DNA from 2 places in the Anaerotignum propionicum DSM 1682 genome. Region 2 is predicted to be linked to the other one. Evidence: riboswitches for the same ligand, from Rfam matches in the RefSeq annotation. Region 2 holds a riboswitch; the other holds the start of a gene.
What was found. A riboswitch is a leader RNA that binds a small molecule or an ion and turns the genes downstream of it on or off. The one in region 2 is predicted to bind thiamine pyrophosphate.
Positions count from the first base shown of each region.

Region 1: linked by a shared signal. The riboswitch ahead of thiS (sulfur carrier protein ThiS) and the one ahead of thiM (hydroxyethylthiazole kinase) in region 2 are both predicted to bind thiamine pyrophosphate.

Region 1 covers NZ_CP014223.1:1,648,783-1,656,973, forward strand. The annotation lists gene thiH (2-iminoacetate synthase ThiH) at 1-1,230, opposite strand, end outside; gene CPRO_RS07755 (thiazole synthase) at 1,242-2,015, opposite strand; gene thiF (thiamine biosynthesis protein ThiF) at 2,039-2,689, opposite strand; gene thiS (sulfur carrier protein ThiS) at 2,682-2,876, opposite strand; TPP riboswitch at 2,942-3,062, opposite strand; gene CPRO_RS07770 (biotin transporter BioY) at 3,584-4,150, shown strand; gene bioB (biotin synthase BioB) at 4,152-5,123, shown strand; gene bioD (dethiobiotin synthase) at 5,116-5,790, shown strand; gene bioA (adenosylmethionine--8-amino-7-oxononanoate transaminase) at 5,793-7,127, shown strand; gene CPRO_RS07790 (MBL fold metallo-hydrolase) at 7,502-8,191, shown strand, end outside.
Region 2 covers NZ_CP014223.1:131,401-139,591, forward strand. The annotation lists gene brnQ (branched-chain amino acid transport system II carrier protein) at 1-542, opposite strand, end outside; gene CPRO_RS00585 (helix-turn-helix domain-containing protein) at 1,243-1,962, shown strand; gene CPRO_RS00590 (hypothetical protein) at 2,135-2,572, opposite strand; gene CPRO_RS00595 (S8 family serine peptidase) at 2,572-3,297, opposite strand; gene CPRO_RS00600 (hypothetical protein) at 3,375-3,644, shown strand; gene CPRO_RS00605 (recombinase family protein) at 4,019-4,933, shown strand; TPP riboswitch at 4,980-5,086, shown strand; gene thiM (hydroxyethylthiazole kinase) at 5,345-6,175, shown strand; gene thiE (thiamine phosphate synthase) at 6,159-6,800, shown strand; gene CPRO_RS00620 (GntR family transcriptional regulator) at 7,025-7,738, opposite strand.

The DNA of each region.
Region 1 (8,191 bases), 1.5 Mb from region 2:
AACGGGTTGCAAGCCATCCTCTGAAATATCCTGATACATTTGATCTAAACTGCGGCTGTCATCAATCTCAAACTGCTCGTCGCCTTGTGCCCCATCTGATTCCTTTCCTCTGTATTTGTTTTCATGGTCTCCAATACCCGTTGAGACACCGGCTGAAACTTTAGTAGCCGCAATTTTCACAATACCATTACGGAAAGACGCACTTTCACGAGAAGACACCGTAATTCCCACGAAAGGCAAAAAAATACGATATGCACATATCATTTGACAGAGTTGTTTTTCACCCACATCCATAGGATTAATCTTATCGTTATTGATGATGGGTCGAAGTCTTGGGCAAGATAGAGACATCTCTGCCTGAGGATATTTTCTTTGTAAATAATACACATGAAGTGCGCTGGCAAGGGCATCCTTTCTAAAATCCGAAAGACCCAGCAAAGCAGAGAATCCCACGCCCCGCATACCCCCTCTAAGGGCACGTTCTTGGGCATCAAAACGATATGGCCAAACACGCTTATGCCCACAAAGATGAATGGTTTCGTATTTCTCTGGGTCATAGGTTTCCTGAAACACAGTCACGTAGTCAGCGCCACATTGATGAAGATATCTATATTCGTCAGTATTAACGGGATAGATTTCCAGCCCAACCATACGGAAAAATTTTCGTGCCAATTTGCATGCCTCACCAATATAGGCCACATCACTCTGACTACGACTTTCCCCAGTAAGAATCAGAATTTCCTCCATCCCACTTTCTGCAATCACCTTCATCTCATGCTCAATCTGCTCCATAGTCAATTTTACTCGTTTGATGTGATTGTAGCAGTTGAAACCGCAATAAACACAATAGTTCTCGCAATAATTTGCAACATAAAGTGGCGTAAAAAGATACACTGTATTACCAAAATGCTTGCTGCTTTCCAGTCTTGCTTTTTGAGCTAACTCCTCAAGGAATGGCTCTGCCGCTGGGGATAGCAAAGCCTTGAAATCATCCAGGGAGCAAGTCTCATGCTCTAGCGCCGTTTTTACATCAAATGCAGTATATTGGGTGTAATCATAGGAATGCATCTGAGTCATAACATCTTTGCAGATGTCGGACTGAATTTGCTCCATCCCGGGTAAATACTCCATGTGGTTTTTACGATAAGATGGATCAGTTTCCAACAAATGTTTCTTTTCAAGGGCAGATTCAGACAAATGCTCTGAATCTACAAAAAATTGATTTTCCATAAAATTACCTCCTAGTTATGTAGGAAACCCGTCAGTGGATCGGAAGGAGATGCCCCTCGTACAAGGACTCTGCCAAGACCGGAGAGATACGCCTTGCGTCCTGCTTCGATTGCCTGTCGAAATGCAGATGCCATCATGGGGAGATTACCCGCTGTGGCAAGGGCAGTATTCGCCATAATTGCAGCGGCGCCCATTTCCATTGCCTCGCAAGCCTGAGAGGGTCTGCCTATGCCAGCGTCAACAATGATGGGAAGGTCAATTTCTTCAATTAGAATCTGAATAAACTCTTTTGTTACAAGTCCTTTGTTGGAGCCAATGGGCGAACCCAAGGGCATAATGGAAGCAGCACCGGCATTCACCAAATCTCTTGCTACATTTAAATCCGGATACATATAAGGCATAACCACAAATCCTTCTTTTGCAAGAATCTCTGTGGCCTTGATTGTCTCCTGATTATCGGGCAACAGATATTTGGAGTCTCGCATAATTTCGATTTTCACAAAATTTCCACATCCCAGTTCTCTTGCAAGTCTGGCAATACGCACCGCTTCCTGGGCATTTCTAGCTCCCGAGGTATTGGGCAATAGCGTAACGCCCTCCGGAATGAAGTCTAAGATATTTTCCTGTTCCTTGGTGTTGGCACGGCGAACGGCAAGGGTAATGATTTCCGCACCGGCATCTTTTACAGCCGCTTCGATTAAATTTAAAGAATACTTGCCGGAACCCAGAATGAATCTGGATTGAAACGCCTTACCTCCGATGGTCAGTTTATCGTTTGATTGCATTATGTATACCTTCTTTCTCAATTTTAAACTTCAAATTTTCCTCCAAGAATACGCAGAACCATATGAGCCTGATGTGCGGCACATAACATAACACGGGAGGAAAAAAGTCCAATATTATCAGCCACATCGCTGACTTCATCTCCGCAGAGATAAAAACAGTTTGTTACCCTTCTTGTATGAATGTTATTTGCTGAATCAATCCCAGCCATTCCGGAAGCTGCAATCAGATATTTCTCCGGCATCTTTTCCAGCACACCGTTTACCAACAGAGCTTTTGCTTCGGCTACATCAAAGGCTTCGCAAATGATATCTGCCCCCTGCAATAACTCCTGAAAATTATTTTCGTCAATTCGTTGGGTATAGGTTGTAATAGCAAGATACGGCGAAATTTCCTTTAAATTGTCAGCAAGGGCTTTGGTTTTGAAACACCCAATTTGAGATGCTTTATATTGCTGGCGGTGAAGGTTGGTAATATCCACTTCATCAAAATCAATCAAAATCAGCTTACCCACCCCTGCACGAGCAAGAGAGACGGCGATATTTGAGCCAAGTCCTCCAAGCCCACAGATTGCAACGGTTGCTCTTGCAAATTTATCCTGCAGGTTCCTTCCATTTCGATTATCAAGAGCCTGCCGCATTTCATCCTTTGTTGGAATGCCGTTCAATTCAACCACCTCCTACAAAACTAACAACTTCAATCACATCACCCTTTTTTAACTCAACTGTGCCATAACTCCCTTTGGGAACGATTTCACCATTTCTTTCAACGGCAATCCGTTTGGAATCATAGCTTGTCGTAGACAAATACTCCATCAGAGTCTTTCCTACAACTTCATGGAATGTTCCATTGATTTTTACCATGGCTTAAAACCTCCTTAATAAAAATAAATTAAAAATGGGAAGTTACCTGATTGGCAACTTCCCATAAAATTTAAACTCAGTCGTCCCTACGTTGGCATTATCCAAATCAGGTTAATGGGTCGAAGGTCATACCTTCCTCTCAGCCTGTTTGGATGTAAACACCCTCAAGCTCCCCTTATTTAATTGTTATTCACAATAATACTACGATATATAGCATTTCGCAAGAAAAATATTAAATTTTTTTATTTCATAATAATTTCTGATGAAAGTTGGTGAATACAACGAAAACCATTTCACCTTATGTACCACCAACCTTAGATAAAAGAAAGAAACATTCGTTGGAGTGACGAGAAAATTTGAAAGGCCACAACTTTCGGAGTTTTCACAGATATTTCAGAATCCAGATTTAATGAATCTATAAACCAAATTGTTTTTCATGTCATCTAATTGAGTTAACATCATCCTATATGTGAAATCTCTCAGCATAGACTACAAAATTTATTGTAAACCTTTTTAATTCATTAAGTTGACAATAGCAACTGTTCTTATTATACTTTTTCCAATAACTAACTTTTGCAAGAGGTAGCTGCGTCACCCAAATCACCAATCTAATTTCTCCATAGAAAGAAATGAAAAATTTCAACGTTGAAATCTGAATTACGTAGAGAAATTGACTAGCATCATAAAAAATTTGAAGGAGCATCTTAATGATAAAAAAACAGTTCTCAATAAAATCTATGATTCTGTGTGCCATTTTCACATCTCTGACTGCCATTGGGGCATTCATACGTATCCCAGTTCCCATGGTACCATTCACGCTACAATTCCTCTTTACAATGCTGGCGGGGCTATTATTAGGGGGAAAACGCGGTTCTATCAGCGTCCTTCTTTACATCATTCTGGGTCTTTTGGGACTGCCCATATTCGCAGAGGGTGGCGGTTTGGCTTATATTCTCAAACCCAGCTTCGGATATTTAATTGGTTTTTGCGTCAGTACGCTTGTTATCGGAAAGGTTGGGAGAGACTCCCCCATCCCTTCGTTTAAAAGGCTGCTTATCGCTAACTTTATAGGTCTTTTTATCGTTTATCTTTTTGGAATGGCTTATTATTGGTTGATAAGCACATTTTATCTAGGTACAGGTATTGGCCTATGGCCTCTGTTTCTATATTGTTTCCTTCTTGCAGTTCCGGGGGACATCGTGCTTTGCATTCTAGCTGCAATATTGGCCAAAAGGCTAATCCCTGTTTTACATAATCTAAAATTGGAGGTATAAAATGGAGTACATTTCAGAATTAAAGGAAAAGGTGTTCAATAACTCTCTCATAACCAAAAAAGAAGCACTGGCTCTCTATGATGCTCCACTGGAAGAGTTGTGCCAAGCCGCAAATGAGATTCGCATTCATTTTTGTGGTTCTGCCTTTGATATTTGCACCATTATCAATGGAAAAAGCGGTCGTTGTTCAGAGGACTGTAAATTTTGCGCCCAGTCCGCCCACTATCACACAAAGATTCAGTCATACTCTATGTTGAGTACAGATACCCTTTTGACTGAGGCAAAATACAATGATATAAACGGAGTTCTGCGATATTCCATCGTTACATCCGGAAAGGCACTGAATGATGCAGAGCTAGATTCCCTGTGCGAAAGCGTGCATATCATTGGAAAACAAACTAAAATTTCCGTCTGCGCCTCTCTTGGGCTTCTCAAGGAAAGCCAATTTCAAAAACTGAAGGAGGCAGGGGTCACACGTATACATAACAATTTGGAGACCTCCCGTAGATATTTTCCAAATGTTTGCTCCACCCATAGTTATGATGAAAAAATCGCCTCTATCCAAGCTGCCCAAAGGGTGGGGCTTGAGGTTTGCAGCGGTGGAATTATGGGTTTGGGCGAAACTGCAGAAGACCGCGTTGATATGGCACTGACTTTGAGGGAACTGGGTGTAAACTCCATTCCCATTAATCTGCTGAACCCAATCCCCGGTACACCCTTTGAAAATAATCCCCCATTAACAAATGACGACATGTGCCGCATTGTTGCAGTTTATCGGTTTTTGTTTCCAAAAGCATCTATTCGCCTTGCCGGTGGACGTGGTCTTTTGGCAGACAAAGGAGAAAGTTGTTTCCTTTCCGGTGGAAACGCTGCCATTTCCGGAGATATGCTGACCACAGCAGGAATTTCAATATCCTCTGATATGAAAATGCTGCAAAACCTTGGATATAAGGTGGTGCGCTGGAATGGGTAAAGGTATTTTCATTACAGGAACAGGAACAGATATCGGAAAAACCTATGTTGCAGCACTTTTGATTAAAAAAATGCGGGATATGGGTATGAACACTGGCTATTATAAGGGTGTGCTTAGCGGAGCCAAAAACATCTCCGAAAGCGATGCAGGCTATGTCAATGACCTGGCACAAATAGGTCAAGAGCCCGAAACCCTTGTATCCTATTTGTACAAAGATGCTGTTTCTCCCCATCTTGCTTCAAAGCTTAAAGGAAATCCTGTGGAGCTTAATCAGATAAAGAGGGATTTCATTCATGTTAGCGAAAAGTACGATTATGTAGTCGTTGAAGGAAGTGGAGGTATCGTTTGTCCCATCCGTTATGATGATGAGGCACACATTTTTCTAGAAGATATCATCAAAAACCTTGAACTTGACACGCTGATTGTTGCAAATGCGGGACTGGGAACCATCAATGCCGTTGTCCTTACCGTTGAATACATGCGTCAAAAAAATATCGGCATAAAAGGAATTATTATGAATCATTATACCGGCACTATACTACAAAAGGACAACATAAAAATGATTGAAGCACTCACTGGATTGACAGTTATCTCTTTGGTTGCACCAAATGATGAAGAACTGACGATAGATCCAACTATGTTATCCGAAATTTTTAAGGAGAAGTAAAAATGGACTTAGCTAAAAAAGACCTCAAATATATTTGGCATCCCTGCTCTCAAATGAAGGATTATGAAGCACTTCCTCCAATCATCATTGATCGTGGTAAAGGTATCTATCTGTATGATGTAGATGGCAAGGAATATATAGACATCGTCAGCTCTTGGTGGTGCAATCTGCTGGGGCACTGTAATGAAAAAATCAATGACAGCATCAAAAAACAACTTGATAAACTAGAACATGTCATATTTGCAAACTTTTCCCATGGGCCAGCAATATCACTCTGCGAGGAACTCAGTGATATTATTCCAAAAGGATTGACGAAATTCAATTTTTCCGACAATGGTTCTGCTTCCGTGGAATGCGCTCTTAAAATGGCTTTTCAGTATATGCATCAGACAGGAAAACCGAGAAAAAAAAGATTTATGTGTTTATCCGAAGGGTATCATGGAGAAACAATTGGTGCCCTATCTGTGGGCAGTATGGATCTATACGCCAGTATCTACAAACCCATGCTGATGGATACCATTCATATTGAAGCACCGGATTGCTACCGTTGTTCCTACGGTAAATGCCGCAATACCTGTGGTGCCGAGTGCTTTGAACATGCTGAAAAAGCCTTTGAACAGTATGCTGAGGAAACTTGTGCAATCATCATTGAACCATTGCTGCAAGGCAGTGCGGGCATGCGCATCTACCCTCCCATATATCTTAAAAAACTGGATACCCTCTGTAAGCAATATGATGTTTTGCTCATTGTTGATGAGATCGCCACAGGCTTTGGCAGAACGGGAAAAATGTTTGCCTGTGATTATGCCCAAATCACACCGGATATCATGTGTTTATCCAAAGGGCTTACCGGCGGATATTTACCAATGGCTATTACCATCACCACCAACAAAATCTATGATGCTTTTTATGCAGACTACAACGAAGGAAAAGCATTTATGCACAGTCACACCTACAGTGGGAATCCCCTGGGGTGCAGTGCGGCATTGGCAGTGCAAAAAGTTCTGAAAGAAGATAATGTTCTGGAAAAAGCAGCTATTCGGGGAAAATATTTGCATCAAAAGCTATGGGAAAACCTTATGGATCATCCTAATGTAGGCGAAATTCGCAATATTGGTCTTATCAATGCTATAGAGCTTGTTACAGACAAAAAAAAAATCGGGTTTGATCCCCGTCTACGCATTGGATATCAAATTTATAAATCTGCACTCCAAGAAGGTTTGCTGTTGCGCCCCCTTGGAAATGTGCTATATTTCAATCCTCCTCTGATTATCAATGAAGATGAAATTGACAAAGCAGTAGAACGTTGCATGGCAGCAATTCGTAAAATCTTATAGGTTTATATAAAAAAAGAGAAACAAAATCCCTGTTCCCTTTGATTCATCACTCTCCCACACAATTTTCCCAGCTTGGGGCAGAGAAATCAGACAAGGCCTTCCAAGACCGCTTCTGCCTGCATCTTGCAATAGCAGTCAATGATTTTTCATTACATATCCTGGTGGTTGAATAAGATTAGATCATACAGTTAATTAAATACTTCTGCATAAGTTTAAAAGATCTGCTTCCTGAACATGCATGAACTCAAAATACTTTTTTACAAGATTTTCCTTTCTTTTCGAATTACTTGGTAGTATACTTATGGAATGGCTTAATTCACTTTAGGTGATTTAAGTGGATAGAATAATTTGAAATTAATGAAAGAAGGGTGGAAATGGAGGAAGACTGGTTTACAATAGATAAAATCGATAACGCTACGTACATAATCAGTGAATATCGTCACTGGGAGGAAACACACTGTTACTTACTAAACGGAGAAGACCGCAGTTTGCTCATTGACACAGGACTTGGTATTTCTAATATTTATGATGTAGTGAAACTGTTGACGGATAAACCTATAACGGCAGTTGCAACGCATATCCATTGGGATCATATCGGTGGACACAAATATTTCCCGGATTTTTATGCCCACGAAGAAGAACTCGTCTGGTTGAGAGGAGGATTTCCTTTATCCATGGACACAATACGTGAAATGGTATTAGATCGCTGTGACCCGCCCGAAGGATATGATGTGGGTACTTATGAATTTTTCCAAGGTGAGCCCACAAAAGTATTATATGGTAATGAAGTTATAGACCTGGGAGGCAGAAGCATTGAGATAATCCATACTCCCGGACATTCCCCTGGGCATATTTGTTTTTATGAGGCGGCAAGAGGCTATCTCTTTACAGGGGATTTAATCTATAAGGACACCTTGTTTGCTTACTATCCTTCCACAGATCCACAGGCCTATCTTTGTTCTCTCGAAAGTATTTCAAGCCTTTCCGTTGAAAAGGTGTTTCCGGCACATCATACACTGGACATTCAGCCTGAAATTATAATTCGTATGAGAGATGCTTTGAGA
Region 2 (8,191 bases):
TTAAAGCCGGTTGTATCTACAATTGGACCAATTGGGTTAACAATACCCATTACAATCAGCGCCAACAGAGAAAGAACCAAGATTGGTGTTAAATATTTACCGATAACGTCAATTACGCTAGAAGGACGGATGGTAAACATAAGGGTCAGGCCAAAAAAGATTGCGCCAAATACCCAAGAGTTAATGGATGGGAAAATAGGCATAACACCCATTTCGAAGGTTGTAGCAGCAGTACGAGGGATTGCAAGGAAGGGCCCAATGCATAATACAATCAAAGAATTAATAATGACTGAGGGTACTCTGCCCAATTTCCCTGTAATACCGTTCATAGAAACATCGCCTGTTTTAATCATAGCTAAGATTGCTACCAATGCCAAGCCAACATCGGCAATAAAGAAACAAATAAATCCTGTAAACCATTCACTACCTGCATTAATGCCTAAGTAAGGCGGAAAAATCAGGTTGCCTGCACCGAAGAACATTGCAAATAATGCCAAACCAATTATCGCAACGTCGGCCATGCTGTTTTTCTTTCCGTTCATAGATAATACCTCCTTGTATTACTTACTCTCAACTTTTCTCTCTGATGTGCAATCGGCTGTTTATGGAATTGCGACATGCTCACTATTATCTAATAAAATCTCAAAAATATCAACCCGATGAAAAATATTTAAGTGAAACAATTTATGGTAAAAACATAATCTTAATAAAAAAATAGTTGAAAAAATAAGAAAAATGGATAAAATATAACTTAAACTAATAAAAAATCAAGAATTTTATTATTTTTACGAAATGTACAATGTGCAAGTATAATTTTCTGGTAAAATATATTTCATTCAAATTTTTTTGTGATATTAGCTAATTTTGAAAAATATTTTTAATCTGAACTATAGATTTTTCTATGTTTTAGATAAAAATGAGAACAAAAGTGTTTGGAAATGATGGACAATAAATTTTTTGGAAGTAGGAATAATTGCAGAAATTTTCCACTGTAAGTGGAAAATTCAATGTTTCTAGAATCAAATGATTGAATATAGGGTGTTCTTTTTTCAAAACAAACGTCAGAAAACAGGAATTGTCTTTGTGTTAAGGACGATTCCGTGTTTAATGGGTATTTTTAAAAAAACAACTACAAACTGCAAAGGAGTTTCATCAAAATTGAAGAATACTATCAGCATTACAGACTTAAATTTGCGCAAAATATACTTTCATAGAATATAGCAACAATAATAGGAGGGAATTATGAAAGAAGTCAGTATCCATGTGGGTAAACGGATCAGGCTTTACAGAAAGCTCAAGAAATTAACAATTGAGGTCTTTGCAGAAATGATTCACAAAAGCAAAGCAACGGTTTCTAAATATGAGAATGGGGAAATTTCTATTGATATTGAAACGCTGTTTTCTATCGCAGATGCCTTAAATATTTCTGTAAATCAGCTTGTTGATTATGAAAATGTCACAACTTCTGAAGAGACTGATGGGGATGCCTTGGTCAAGCGGAAAACGGGGAAAACAAAATATTACTTGTATTTTTATGATGGCAGAAGAGGACGCATTGTCAAAAATATAATAGAAGTGCAAGGCGCAGGGGAAAATGGAATTTATAAAGCAAATTTTTATGCAGATGTAGAGGATTACAGCAATTATTACAACTGCAAATTCCTTTATCATGGTACCATGCGTAAATTTGATGCATTTACCAATTTTAATTTTGAAAATCAGAATAACAAGGTAGAACAAGTTTTTATGTATGCCATCAATTCTTTCACCCATGATCGCCGATTGGTAGGGATGTTTTCGGGGCTTTCCACCCAGCCGATTTTGCCGGTGGCATTTAAATTTTTACTATCCCTTGATGTGATGGTAGAAAATGAGGAAATGAGAGAACAATTGGTTATGACGAAGGAAGATTTGAAACAAATAAAGAAAATGAATATGTTTGTCATTAATCAGGAATTGTAAAAAAACCGATTGCTATGCATAAAGAATGCTCAGCAATCGGTTTTTTGTTTTGCTTATACAGAAAAAAATTCTGTGAAGCAGTTTTTGAAAATCCATTGGATTTTCGACTTTTTTTGGTGCTAATGCTCTAGAAAGAAGTTTTTTGAAGCAGTAATTTAGGGTTTTGATTGCCTCAAAATTTATCCATTAAAGCAATTGACATCAAAAGCCCGGCAATTTTAGCTGCTTGAGGATTTAAATTTTCCCCTGTTGCATCTGTACTTCCGTCAGCACTTCTAGCCGCAAGGAGGCCGCCTTCTTGGGTTAAGCTGGTAACGCTTTGATTTACCCCCTGCAAGGAATTAATAAAAAGCAAAGAACGACAGATATCACGGATTTGCCCACGCCCACCTTCATCCAGAAAGGGTGCAATTGCTCTTAGAAGGGTAACTTCTTTTGGTGGATGTTCCACAGTAAATGATTTTTGGTCGCCGGCAGCTAACTGGATTTTCTGAATGTAGTTTTTCTCAATTGCTTCTCGTAAGGATGTAGACATCGCCAGAAAGTCTTTTTCCAGACCATCTGTTTGCTGAAGTGTTTTTGTCAATTCGTAAATCAAATTTCGTTCCATTAAATAAAAACCACCTTTCCTGTTTGGTTCAGACAGGTACTTTGATCCAACAGTCCCCCATTTTCGGCTGCTATTTTCATTAGGGCCGCTTTAATTTCGTTGGGTCTGACATAAGGGAATCGTTCTAACAGCAAAGAAGCTGCTCCGCTTACCAAGGGGGTGGCCATAGAGGCACCACTCATACTGATATAATTGGGATAAATAATATTTTCCCGGCTGCGGTTGGGCATGCTGAACTTATAATCGGGGGAGAGAACAGAAACAATGTTTTCTCCGGGGGCCCAGATATCCGGCAGATTGGATGACTCCTTGGTAAAAAGGGAAAAAGGCTTATGTCGCGTAAAATAATCACGATCTTCCCAGGTCCCCACGGTAATTACCATGGGGCTGATGGGTGGCGGAGGCTGATAGCCTCTGCGTCCATCAGGATTGCCTGCCGCGGCCACTACAACAATTCCTCTACGCCAGAGAACTTCAACGCTCTCCTTCAAAGGCTGATTCACCTTCCTGTCGTTGGAACCGATGGATAAATTTACTACTCTTATATTATATTTTGCAGCATTGTCCATTATCCATCTTAATGCGGCAACAGCATGGGAGGAACTGCCTTGGCCGTTGCTGTCAAGAATTTTTAGGGAAATAATATAAGCCTCAGGTGCAATTCCCCTGTAGCGGCCGTTGGAAAGGGTACCACTGCCACAGGCGATACCCGTGACATGGGTCACGTATCTTTTCTGTTGCTTTTATATCTTAGTTGGGATAAAATAAAGGAGAAAAGAAATTTAAAATTGGGGGGACTTTTGTGAAAATATCTGAAAAGGGACAGACGTTATTGGCAAATTATAAAAGATTTCAAAAAATTTATATCTTATTATTAGCCGTTGCCGCCATGAGTTTTGTTTTTTTGCATAATTATTTTTTCGCAGTTGCGTTGGCAGTGTTTACGTTTGTTTTGGAAACCAAGTATTATAAGTGTCCCCATTGTAAAAAGTCACTCAATAGCAGAAAGAAGATTGCCGAAGATAGCTGCTGTCCAAACTGTAACAAGTATATATTTAAAGATTTGGATTAAAGAGTTGAAAAATAATAAATATTTCGCTATAAGAAAATTTCTTCCCGCAGCATTTTGCTGCGGGTGTTTTATTATTTGCTACAAGCTATTAACAGATGGCACTTACCTGTCTTTAGGGGTTATATAGACCTATTTGTAAATATAAAATCTTTTTTTCGCATAGTTTCCAATGATTAAGAATGAAACGGCAGGGTTTTATTCGTAATAATGTTTGCCTGATTCCCTTGCCCATTGCCAGAGGCATATCCATAGTTTTAAAAAGAGTAACTGTTACCTTAAGTTGCGTTTACTCCAGTTAAATTCTATATTTTTTGGGATATGTGAATACCCATAGGGTATATATTGATAGTAAGAAAGATTGAGGGGGCGGAGTGATGCCCAAGGCAGCCTTATATTGCCGTCTCTCCGTAGAGGATGGAACGGGGGAAGAAAGCGAAAGCATAAGAAACCAACGGATACTGCTCATTGCTTATGCCCAAAAAAATGGCTGGGAAATTTACGATGTTTATGAGGACGAGGATTATTCAGGCTTACGGGAGGATCGCCCAGCCTTTTGCCGCTTGATTCAGGATGCGAAGAATAAGAAGTTTGAGATAATCCTCTGTAAAACCCAATCACGCTTTACCCGCAGTGCGGCTACGGCGGAGATCTATTTGCATGAACGCTTTCCCTTGTGGGGTATCCGTTTTGTTACGGTAGTGGATGGAGTTGATACATCAAAAAAAGAGAATAAAAAGGCTAGGCAAATTAACAGCTTAGTAAATGAATGGTATTGTGAGGAGCTTTCAGAAAATATTCGCTCTGTACTTAGAAGAAAAATGGAATTGGGGCAGTTTCTGGGTAATTATGCACCCTATGGTTATGAAAAGGATGCTTCCGACCGCCATCATTTGGTTGTTTTGGAGGCGGAAGCCAATGTGGTGCGATATATAGCAAAGTTGTATTTGTCTGGGTTATCCTGCAAAAAAATAGCGGATCAGTTGACCCTTGAAAATATCCCCACTCCCTCTCAGGGAAAGCAAAAAAGGGGTCAGGATTTAGGTAGAGAAGCTTGTAATCAATGGGGGGCTGGCACAGTAAGAAAAATATTAAAAAACCCTGTTTATCTGGGACATATGGTGCAGGGGAGAGAACAAAAAATTAGTTATAAATCCAAAAAAACCATGGAGCTTCCCAAGGAAAGCTGGATTATTGTGAAAAATACTCATGAACCGATTATAAGCGAGAAGGTTTTTGTAAAAGTTCAGAAAAAATTGTTGAAAAATAGACGAGGAAAACAAAGCGTTTGACAACGGGATACCCCTGTGATATTCTAAAAAATAGGAAGCAATTCCGTTATTTGAAAATGGGAGCTTGTAGGCAGGCTGAGAGGAAGTACCGATACTTCGACCGTAAACCTGATTTGGATAATGCCAACGTAGGGACATACTTCGTTTATGAAGACACTCCCGTGGGGAGTGTCTTTTTTTAACGGACATATGGGTGTGAATAAATTGAATTTAAGTACATAGGGAAAACAGAGGTTTTATAAAACCAAGAGGTATTGAGATGCCCTGTTTTCTTGGTATGACAAAGCCTATTTTGGGAATTTTCTACGGAAAAAATATCTTTCCCAGCACTGTCCGTTATCAATAAAACCATAATCAATTTTACGAAGGGTTCCACTGGAAAATCCGATGAATTTTTTAGGAGGAATAGCGATGGAGAAGAATTTAATTCAGAATGTAAGGGAAACTATGCCACTTGTGCATAATATCACCAACTACGTTACAGTAAATGACGTAGCTAATATTTTATTGGCTTGTGGTGGTTCTCCTATTATGGCAGATGACGCAGGGGAAGCGGCAGAAATTACAAGTATTTGCGGAGGCCTAAATATCAATATTGGTACGTTAAATGCCCGTACCATTGAATCAATGCTTTTAGCAGGGAAAAGAGCCAATGAGCTGGGACATGTTACTGTTTTGGACCCTGTAGGTGCCGGTGCATCGAAATTACGTACGGATACGGCAATCCGTCTTTTGGAAGAGGTGCGGTTTTCTGTAATACGAGGGAATGTTTCGGAGCTGAAGGCTCTTTGGAGTAAAGAAGGCACAACTAAAGGAGTAGATGCGGACATTGCTGATCGTGTAACAGAGGAGAATTTGGATGAGATGGTTCAGTTTGCCAAACTGCTCAGTGGGAAAACAGGTGCAGTGATTGCAATGACTGGGGCAATTGATATTGTTGCTGATGGCGAAAAGGCATATGCAATTCGTAACGGGAATCCTTTGATGTCCAAAATAACGGGGACTGGTTGTATGCTCAGCGGTGTAGTAGCAGCGTACTGTGTGGCAAATTCCAATCATTTATTGGATGCTGCAGCAGCAGCGGTAGTGGCAATGGGGCTTTGCGGTGAAATCGCATTGAAAAGATTAAAGGAATCAAAATTAAATGGTACCTCATCCTATCGCACCTATATTATTGATGCAATGAGTAATCTGACTGATGAGATTTTAGAGGAGGGAATGAAAATTGAAGTTAGATCGTGAAAGCTTGTTATTATATGCAGTAACTGACCGCGCTTGGTTACATGGAAGAAAGCTTGCAGAGGATGTGGAGAAAGCTTTGCTGGGCGGTGCTACCTTTGTGCAACTTAGGGAAAAAGACGCTTCTTTTGAGGAGTTTCTGGAGCAGGCTCAGGAAGTGAAAAAAGTTTGTAAAAAATATAACGTTCCTTTCGTGATTAATGATAATATTGAGGTGGCTTTAGCCGTTAATGCTGATGGTATCCATGTGGGGCAGAGTGATATGGAGGCTGGCAGTGTTCGTGAAAAGTTGGGAAAGGATAAAATCATCGGTGTATCCACCCGTACTGTGGAGGAAGCTCTTCTTGCCCAAGAGAGAGGTGCTGACTATTTGGGCGTTGGGGCTATGTTTCAGACCTCTACCAAATTGGATGCTGCGGATGTAACCTTTGAGGAGCTAAAGGCGATTTGCGCGGCGGTGGAGATACCCGTTGTTGCCATTGGCGGAATCAGCAATCATAATGTGGCGGAGCTTGGGGGAACGGGCATTGACGGTGTTGCTGTGGTTTCAGCAATATTTGCGGCAGAGGATATTCGAAAAGCCACATCAGAAATGAAACAGAATTTGGAAAGTGTTGTAAAAGCATAAGAAGATGATTTATCGTGACCAAAATTCTGAAAAAGAAACTGTGGTAAAAGAGTGACCTTTTAGTCTAAGAAAAAGGAACGCGGTGAGGCAGACAAAGTTGTAACAATGCTTGGTTAATAGTATGTTATGAAATTAACATATATATAATGAAGAAAGGTCGCACATAAGAGACATCTTATTGTACGGCCTTTTGTTTTTTACAGCAGAAGATTTAATACAAATTTTTATTCATTTGCTAAAACCATTTGATTAACCTTAAAAATTAGCTGTAAAGCACGTCTGGAATTTTCGATGTGGGTTTTCACTGCACGATTTAACCCATCCAAATCTGCAGCAAAGGCCGCTTTCAATATCTCCTCATGCTCAGCAACGCATTCGCAGTCCCGATAATGGGGCTGATTCAGGTATGTACCCGTTGCGTAGGTAAAGGGCTGTAAGTTGATGAAAACATCAACGGCCTTTTGATTTCCCGACGCAGTTAGAAATAGCGTGTGAAATTCTAGATCCATAGAAAAATATCTTTCCGGATGAAGAGAGGATTCACTAGCCTGAACAAATTTTTTTTGTGCTTCAAGGTTATCAACCAGCTGCTGACGCAGACTATCATTATAGTTCAAGGTTGAAATAATATCCTTGGTAAAAAAGGTATCCATCATCAAGCGCATATCAAATATGTCATTTAGCTCATGAGGGGTTAGCGCACGCACGCTCATACCTTTATTGGGTATGTTGATTACCATTTTCTCATCGGCCAAACGTTGCAGTGCCTGCTTCACAGGTGTGTCACTCACGTTATACTTTCTCGCCAATTCTTTAATATTCAATTTTTCCCCGGGTGAATACCCTTTTTTTGTGATGCTGTTTTTTAGATCTTGGTAAATTTGATTTGCCAATGTGCTTTTTTTGCTTTCTAATGTTTGTGCGTTCTTCTCCTCCACAATCGTTCCCCGTCCTCACGTTCATGATTAAGTTACTTCATTTTCATCTTTTCCCCATAAAAGAGTATACATCAGAAACGAAAAAAAATCTACTTTTTCTCCCGAAAACATGAAAAAATAAGGGTTTTTTTAAAATCGCCAAAAAAAACCAAAAAATAAGACATTTATTTTTAAAAATACAACATTTATTAGTTATTATAAATTTATTAGATGACAAAATAAGACCTTGATTTTTGTGCAATAATATTAGATTAGAGTATAAATATGGTATAAAGATTAAAATTTCAGTAAAATATCATGAAAATACGATTTGAAATTACCGTTTTAGAGACTTTTATTCGTCTTTATTACGGATTGACTACAAAAAAATGAATATTTATAATAGAAAAAGATGATTAATTGTTTTAAAAAGAAGTTTTTTTGTGAAGTAATCATCTTGTATCCTCGGCCGGG